DNA from 2 places in the Salinivibrio sp. MA427 genome. Region 1 is predicted to be linked to the other one. Evidence: riboswitches for the same ligand, from Rfam matches in the RefSeq annotation. Region 1 holds a riboswitch; the other holds the start of a gene.
What was found. A riboswitch is a leader RNA that binds a small molecule or an ion and turns the genes downstream of it on or off. The one in region 1 is predicted to bind thiamine pyrophosphate.
Positions count from the first base shown of each region.

Region 1 (4,613 bases):
GAACAGCTTGCTGAGGCAATTCATGGTGCCTTGCCTGAGGGAATGCGCGAAACCCTCAATGCGCTTGATCACCAACTGACGCTCGATGGTGAACCCGTTCATGTAGATGTGACATTAAGAGATGGTCGGACTTTTAAGCTCGCTAAAACGCTTATTCGCCACGTAGAGGGAGAGCCTTACGCCATCGTGACTGTTGGGTATGATGCCACACCATTGCTGCAAGCGAAGCACGAGGCAGAACGCGCCAATCAAGCCAAAAGTGATTTTCTCTCTGCCATGAGTCATGAGCTGCGCACGCCTTTAAACAGTGTGCTCGGTTATGCGCAACTACTACAACGATCCTCTTCTCCTCGCTTGACGGAGACGCAACGGCAATATGTCGATCAAATTCACCAAAGTGGTCGCCACTTACTCACCTTAATTAATGATGTGCTGGATCTTGCCAAACTTGAGGCAGGAAAAACGGTGGTCAATGTCACCTGGTATCCGGTTCGCGCCCTTGTCAGTGATGCCGTTCGAACACTACTCCCGCTCGCACAGCAACAGCACGTTGAGTTAGATGAGTGCCTACCCGCGGATCTGAGTGGCGACCTATATGTGGATCCAACCCGTTTCAAACAAGTGTTGATCAATTTACTCAGCAACGCGATTAAATATAACCATCCTCAGGGGCGAGTATGGGTTGAAGCCAGTCAACCATCGTCAACCTTGACGATCTCTGTATCAGATACCGGGATCGGTATTGCTGAAAATCGGTTAAACCATCTTTTTGAGCCTTTTAACCGCTTGGCCGCCGAACAATCACAGATTGAAGGGGCAGGTGTGGGGTTAGCGGTGAGCCATCAATTGGTTGTGCAAATGCAAGGCGAGATGTCAGTAAAAAGCCAGCCAGGCAAGGGCAGTTGTTTTGCAGTAACGTTCCCTTACCGAGCGTCGACGCGACCTGACGATCAAGGTTGTACGTGTCTCCGCGTGAGCCAGCCGCATCGCGTGCTCTATATTGATAATAACAGTGCCCGCCAGCGCCTGATGACCGATTGCTTTGAAGATTGGCCAATGTTGACACTCTATCATGCGCATGGGCTGTCACTGGCTGAGGCTGTTGCGCTCGCGTCTCCGCCATCGTTAGTCATTATGGCGGCTGATAGCGTTGCGGCAACGTCCGAACAAATACAAGCACTATTTGGCGACAAACCACTCATTGTTCTGACTGACAACCCATGCGACGAACCGCATAACAAACCGACATTACGACGTTTATCGCTGCCGCTCTCGTCAGCGGACTTGGCTGAGGCCATACAATTATTATTAGAGGAGAGGCTATGACAAAGGATCCGTCACAAGCACATATATTGATCATTGATGATCGACCGGAAAACATTCACTTACTGTCTACCATGCTCAAGCAAGCCGGTTATCAACAGCTGAACGGACTCACCGATCCTCGCCTTGTTACCGATGCTCTCTCCCCCGTTCCCGACCTGATTTTACTCGATATGCGGATGCCGCAGCGCTCTGGCTTACTGGTGCTGGATGATCTTAATGACGCTTTAGATGAGCATTGCCCGCCCGTGATGGTACTCACCGCAGATAATGACCTGAATTTGCGTAACCAAGCGTTATGCCGTGGCGCGATTGATTACATCAGCAAACCCTTTGATCACGATGAGGTGTCTTTACGCGCGCTTTCTTTGACCCATCCGTTAACCGGGCTACCAAATCGTCGCGCATTATTAGATGCCGCTGAGCGCCAGCTGAGCAAAGGGCCGGTGACTGTGATGATGATTGCCTTAGATGGCATGGAAGCGGTGACCAAACACCAAGGTCATTTAATGACAGAGGCACTATACAAACAAGTGGCTAATCTGCTAGCCAATAGTACAGTGGCGCGCCCACATCGCATTGGCGTTTGGGATAGCACACGACTGGTGATGCTGATTGAAGAACACGATAACCATGCCGTAGAAAAAGCCGCGCGCATCAATCGGTTGATCAGCGGACATCACACGCTCGATGGGCGTTTAATGTTTTTACGTTGCCACATTGGTATCAGCCGCACGGAGCTTGAGACACAAGATGTGGCGCAACTGTTTCGTCAAGCCATTTTAGCGATTCCGACGGATGACCAACTTATCGGCGAATATCAGCCTGAGCTTGACAGCCAAGCTCAGCGCGCGCATTTGATTCGCACCGAATTAGGGCCAGCACTGCAAAGCGGACAATTATCACTGGTGTATCAACCCAAATGGCGATTAGACGGCGGTTTGATGATAGGCGCGGAAGCGCTGTTGCGTTGGCAGCATCCGACCCTTGGGGCCATCAGTCCGGCGGAATTTATCCCCATCGCCGAACGCAGCGCAGACATGATCCAACTGGGCGACCACGTACTGGTGATGGCCTTAGCCGCGGTTGAATGTTGGCGAAAAAATAAACTGATRAACGATAGCTTTCACCTGTCAGTCAATGTTTCTGCCCAGCAGTTTCGCCCCGGCTTTGCTGACAGCGTCTTAGCTCGGTGCCAGGCAGTTGATGTCCCTTTGCATCTGATTCAATTAGAGGTGACAGAATCAGCACTGATCCAGCACATGTCGGTGGCACTGAAAGAGCTACAACAATTGCGAGATGCAGGCATGCATATCGCCCTCGATGACTTTGGCACCGGCTACAGCTCGCTCAGTTACCTTAAACAGTTACCGGTCGATTGGGTCAAACTTGATCGCAGCTTTATCCAAGACTTGGCTACCAACGCCAGTGATAAGCACTTGGTGGGTAGCGTGATTGATTTGGCCCATGGCTTTGGTCATGGTGTGGTCGCCGAGGGTGTTGAAAAAGAGGACCAGCAGTATGTGCTACAAACCATTGGCTGCGACCAAGTGCAGGGCTTTTTATACGCACGGCCGCTAATCCAAGAAGGATTTGAACAACTGCTTAAAACCGCCAATCAAGGCAACGCGACGATCAATAGCAATGCGACGATCAATAGCAATGCAACCAGCAATAATAATGAGATGGCCTAAACGCGCAATTAGCGCCATCATACTTGCGCTTTATCACTAAGGTTTATATTCTGACCGTGTTAGTCGGGGAGCAAGCAATTGCTGAGACTGCGAAAGCAGGACCCGTAGAACCTGATCCAGTTAGCACTGGCGGAGGGAACTGACGTGCTCAGCACACAAGGTCGCGCCATCGTGCGTGGTTTTGTCTCCTTCCGCCCCTCATGATTAAGGGGCCAATATGAACCAATCACCACCTGTTATTCTCACCATCGCCGGCTCAGACAGCGGTGGGGGAGCTGGTATTCAAGCCGATATTAAAGCGATTTCAGCCACGGGCGGCTATGCCTGCTCGGCGATCACCGCCTTAACTGCACAAAATACCTGTGGCGTTGAGGCCGTCTCGCCGGTCGACCCAGCGTTTGTTCGCGCGCAACTGAATGCTGTGTTATACGACATGCCGGTACGTGCCGTGAAAATCGGCATGCTCGCCAACCAAGCGATTATTCGCGAAGTAGCCGCTGTGCTCGCGCGTTCCCCGCACTTACCAGTCGTGCTCGATCCGGTCATGATCGCCACCAGCGGCGATCCGTTATTAGATGATGACGCCATGGATGCACTGATCAATACATTGATCCCGCGCGCGACCATTTTAACCCCCAACTTGCCAGAGGCCGCGCGTTTAACCGGGTGTCCTGTTCCGACAACCACCGAAGAGATGTACGCCTTAGTGCCGGCACTGCGCAAGCTCGGATGTCCGTATGTGATGCTAAAAGGTGGGCACTTGCATCATGCGCCAGAGAGTCTGGATGTGTGGATTAGCCGAGATACGTGTCAAACCCTGAGTGCGCGCCGCATTGAAACGCCTAACACCCATGGCACAGGCTGTTCACTGTCGGCGGCGATTGCCTCGTTTTATGCGCAGGGACTGACACCCATTGACGCCGGGCGAGCGGCTAAGCGTTATCTCACTGACGCCTTAGCGCATAGCCAACAGTTAATCGTTGGAAGAGGGGCAGGGCCGGTACATCATTTTTTCGCCTACCCCGCTGATGAAAGTGTTTATTTATCCAAGCATGCGTTGGTTGAATCGCACGCTCTCGTTAAATAATGCACTTTGATTAGATAGCGTGCTTACGCGGCGGACCAATGTGGCAAGCGCTGGGCGGCGATATAAAAAAGACGGTCGCCCGGCAATACTTTTGTCCCCACTGGCGGGTTCAAAACAATACCTTGGCCTTGGTCGATCCCAATTAAGGTGGCGTCATATTCTTGCTTGAGCTGACCAAAGAGATCGCCGGTATCGATTTCTGTTGCGTTACTCGGATAACGGGCACAGTATTGCGTCATCCCTTGTGACGTGCTCAAAAGCTCATGATGCAACTGACTTGAACCGGGATCCACCGCCGCTTTTGCTAGCATTTCGACCGACACCGACGGCACACATTCCGCATGCGGGTAGTGCTGTTTGAGGATTTGGCTTATCGCATCATCTTGAAAATACGCCAATAAATGCGCTGACGGATTTTTATGTGCGCAGAACAGAGCCGCTGACAAAGTAATATCATCTTCTGGGTTATCAATAATAATACTCGAGGCATGCTCGACCTTGGCGCGGGC
Region 1 is NZ_MUFH01000076.1:153-4,765, reverse strand. Features, by position in the region: gene BZG79_RS07225 (ATP-binding protein) at 1-1,326, shown strand, start outside; gene BZG79_RS07220 (EAL domain-containing protein) at 1,323-3,017, shown strand; TPP riboswitch at 3,072-3,172, shown strand; gene thiD (bifunctional hydroxymethylpyrimidine kinase/phosphomethylpyrimidine kinase) at 3,235-4,104, shown strand; partial or broken gene BZG79_RS07210 (two pore domain potassium channel family protein) at 4,128-4,613, opposite strand, start outside.

Region 2 (3,312 bases), on a different contig from region 1:
TTGGGCTTTAGTTAGCAAACATTTAAGCATCAAAGCAATTAAGTGTAAGACTTTGATGAGACAGAATTGGTGCGGAGTGGTAGTTCAGTTGGTTAGAATACCGGCCTGTCACGCCGGGGGTCGCGGGTTCGAGTCCCGTCCACTCCGCCACTACTTAGAAGCCCTAGCTGAAAAGCTGGGTTTTTTTGTTGTTGGGCGACCAGACAGATCGCTTTATAAATAAGCGATTAAACGTCTGACCAGTAATTGATGGTGGTAATTTGTCGCGAGATCGCTACAATAGGCAACTATCTACAGGGGTATAGCTCCAACTGGCAGAGCAGCGGATTCCAAATCCGCGTGTTGGGGGTTCGAATCCCTCTACCCCTGCCAAATATTAAAGCATCGACATTGTCGGTGCTTTTTTTATGTCTACTGTCTGTGGTAGTAACCGCGCCTTTCTTCCCTTTTTCTTCCTCCTGTTTCTTGTTCACATGTCGCGGTATGATGAGTTTTTACCAATCGAAAGGAGCACCCAGTGGTAAGCATATTGTGGGTAGGGCTTGGTGGCGCATTAGGGGCGTCCTCGCGTTTTTTAGTTTCAGAGTGGAGCGTCGCGGTGTTTGGTCGAGGATTCCCGTACGGCACCCTAATGGTTAATGTGCTGGGCTCATTAGCAATGGGCGTCTTTTTAGCGGCGATGAGCCAAGAGCTAATTGCCCCGGTCCCTTGGCGTCAACTGATTGCGATTGGCTTTTTAGGGGCTTTTACCACCTTCTCGACGTTCTCTGTCGATACCTTGATGCTGTTCCAACATGGAGAAACGGTGAAAGCCTTGCTAAATGTTGGTTTGAATCTCGCCTTATGCCTCGGAGCGGCAGCGATGGGGGCTTGGCTGTTGGGACGTATTACCGGGTAATAGAAAACATCGCGTACGTCGCTTGTTGTTGCGGCGGTGATTTCTTATACTGGCATTGAACTTGTCGGAGTGCCAATTGGCTGAGACCACATAAAGTGGGATCCGTTGAACCTGATCTGGTTAAGACCAGCGAAGGGAACAAGAGATGCTTCAGATCACAGACGCAACCCGTCTGCCAGTTTGCTCACATCTCAAATTCAGCGTTTTCCGGCAAGCATTAATTCCCATAATGAACACCGGAGTAATGCTATGTCGACCCGTAAACAGGCCCGCCTTGAGGCCAAATCCTTTATCGATTCCCTTTCTGCGCAAACCTACCCCAACTCGGAAAAAGTCTATGTCGAGGGCTCGCGACCTGACATTCGCGTCGGGATGCGCGAGATCCATCTTTCCCCCACCTTTGTGGGCGGCAGCAAAGAAAAGCCTCAGTATGAAGACAATGAGTCCATTCGGGTTTATGACACATCAGGGCCTTATACCGACCCACAGAGTACTATCGATATTTACCAAGGCTTAGCGCCAGTGCGAAAAGCCTGGATCGATGAACGTGCCGATACGGAGTTTCTTGATGCGGTGAGCTCTGACTATGCCCAAACCCGCCTCAGTGATGAAACCTTGGATGAACTTCGCTTTAGTGCCTTACCATCTATCCGCCGCGCGAAACCTAATCAGTGTGTGACTCAACTGCATTACGCACGCCAAGGCATCATTACCCCAGAAATGGAATTTATCGCCATTCGCGAAAATATGGGGCGTCAGCAGTATCGTGAAGAGCAGCTGAACCGCCAGCATCCCGGGGAAAGCTTTGGTGCGCATTTGCCATCACAAATCACCCCCGAATTTGTGCGCCAAGAGATCGCCGAAGGGCGGGCGATTATTCCGGCTAACATTAATCACCCAGAAGCGGAGCCGATGATCATCGGGCGTAACTTCCTGGTGAAAGTGAATGCCAATATTGGTAACTCAGCGGTGAGCTCCTCAATAGAGGAAGAAACTGAAAAATTGGTATGGTCGACTCGTTGGGGTGCGGATACGGTGATGGATTTATCGACGGGCCGCAATATTCACGAAACCCGCGAGTGGATTTTACGTAATAGCCCAGTCCCGATTGGCACTGTGCCTRTGTATCAGGCGCTTGAGAAAGTGAACGGCATTGCCGAAGACCTGACCTGGGAAGTCATGCGCGATACCTTGATAGAGCAAGCCGAGCAAGGGGTCGACTACTTTACCATTCACGCTGGGGTGCGTTTGCACTATGTGCCCATGACCGCCAATCGCGTGACTGGGATTGTCTCGCGCGGTGGATCGATTATCGCCAAATGGTGCTTGGCGCATCATCAAGAAAGTTTCCTGTATACCCATTTTCGCGAAATCTGCGAAATCTGTGCCGCTTACGACGTGTCTTTGTCGTTGGGCGATGGGCTGCGTCCCGGCTCAGTGGCAGACGCGAACGACGAAGCGCAATTCAGTGAGCTACGTACCCTGGGCGAGCTCACCAAGGTGGCATGGGAATACGATGTGCAGGTGATGATTGAAGGCCCTGGCCACGTGCCCATGCATATGATCAAAGAGAACATGGACGAGCAGCTCACCCATTGCCATGAAGCGCCTTTCTATACTCTCGGCCCGCTAACCACCGACATTGCTCCCGGTTACGATCATATTACCTCCGGCATTGGTGCGGCGATGATTGGCTGGTTTGGGTGTGCGATGCTCTGTTATGTCACGCCCAAAGAACATCTGGGTCTGCCCAATAAGGAGGATGTTAAAATTGGGCTTATCACCTACAAGCTTTGCGCGCATGCTGCGGACTTAGCTAAAGGACACCCGGGGGCGCAGGTGCGTGATAACGCCATTTCTAAAGCGCGCTTTGAATTCCGCTGGGAAGACCAGTTCAATCTATCCCTTGATCCGTTCACGGCACGCGCCTATCACGATGAAACACTGCCTCAAGAGTCGGGCAAGGTCGCACATTTTTGCTCGATGTGTGGACCGAAGTTCTGCTCCATGAAAATCAGCCAGGAAGTCCGGGACTACGCCAAAGAAAACGGCTATGCCGCCGCGGGTCAAGCGATTGATGTCGCTATGCTGGAAGACCCGTTAGCAGGCATGCAGCAAAAATCGCAAGAATTCCGAGAAAAGGGCAGTGAGCTCTACCTGCAAAAATCCCATCTTCAGCCACAACACGGTACTGAGGTGGAAGACAGCGACAAGGTGGGATCATGAGTTTGACTCCGTTTGCGCCTATGTCTGAAGGCGTAGGCCCATTATATCCGGTGGTGGACGATGTGGATTTGCTCGAACGCTTACTTTGTTTGGGGGTGAAAACTGTGCAACTGCGCGTGAAGCAGCCAGCGCATCCACAATTGGCGGATTGGATACAGCGCGCGGTGGCATTGGGCCGCGCGCACCAT
Region 2 is NZ_MUFH01000002.1:79-3,390, forward strand. Features, by position in the region: tRNA gene BZG79_RS00290 (tRNA-Asp) at 74-150, shown strand; tRNA gene BZG79_RS00295 (tRNA-Trp) at 296-372, shown strand; gene crcB (fluoride efflux transporter CrcB) at 518-898, shown strand; TPP riboswitch at 954-1,053, shown strand; gene thiC (phosphomethylpyrimidine synthase ThiC) at 1,148-3,124, shown strand; gene thiE (thiamine phosphate synthase) at 3,121-3,312, shown strand, end outside.
Region 2: linked by a shared signal. The riboswitch ahead of thiC (phosphomethylpyrimidine synthase ThiC) and the one ahead of thiD (bifunctional hydroxymethylpyrimidine kinase/phosphomethylpyrimidine kinase) in region 1 are both predicted to bind thiamine pyrophosphate.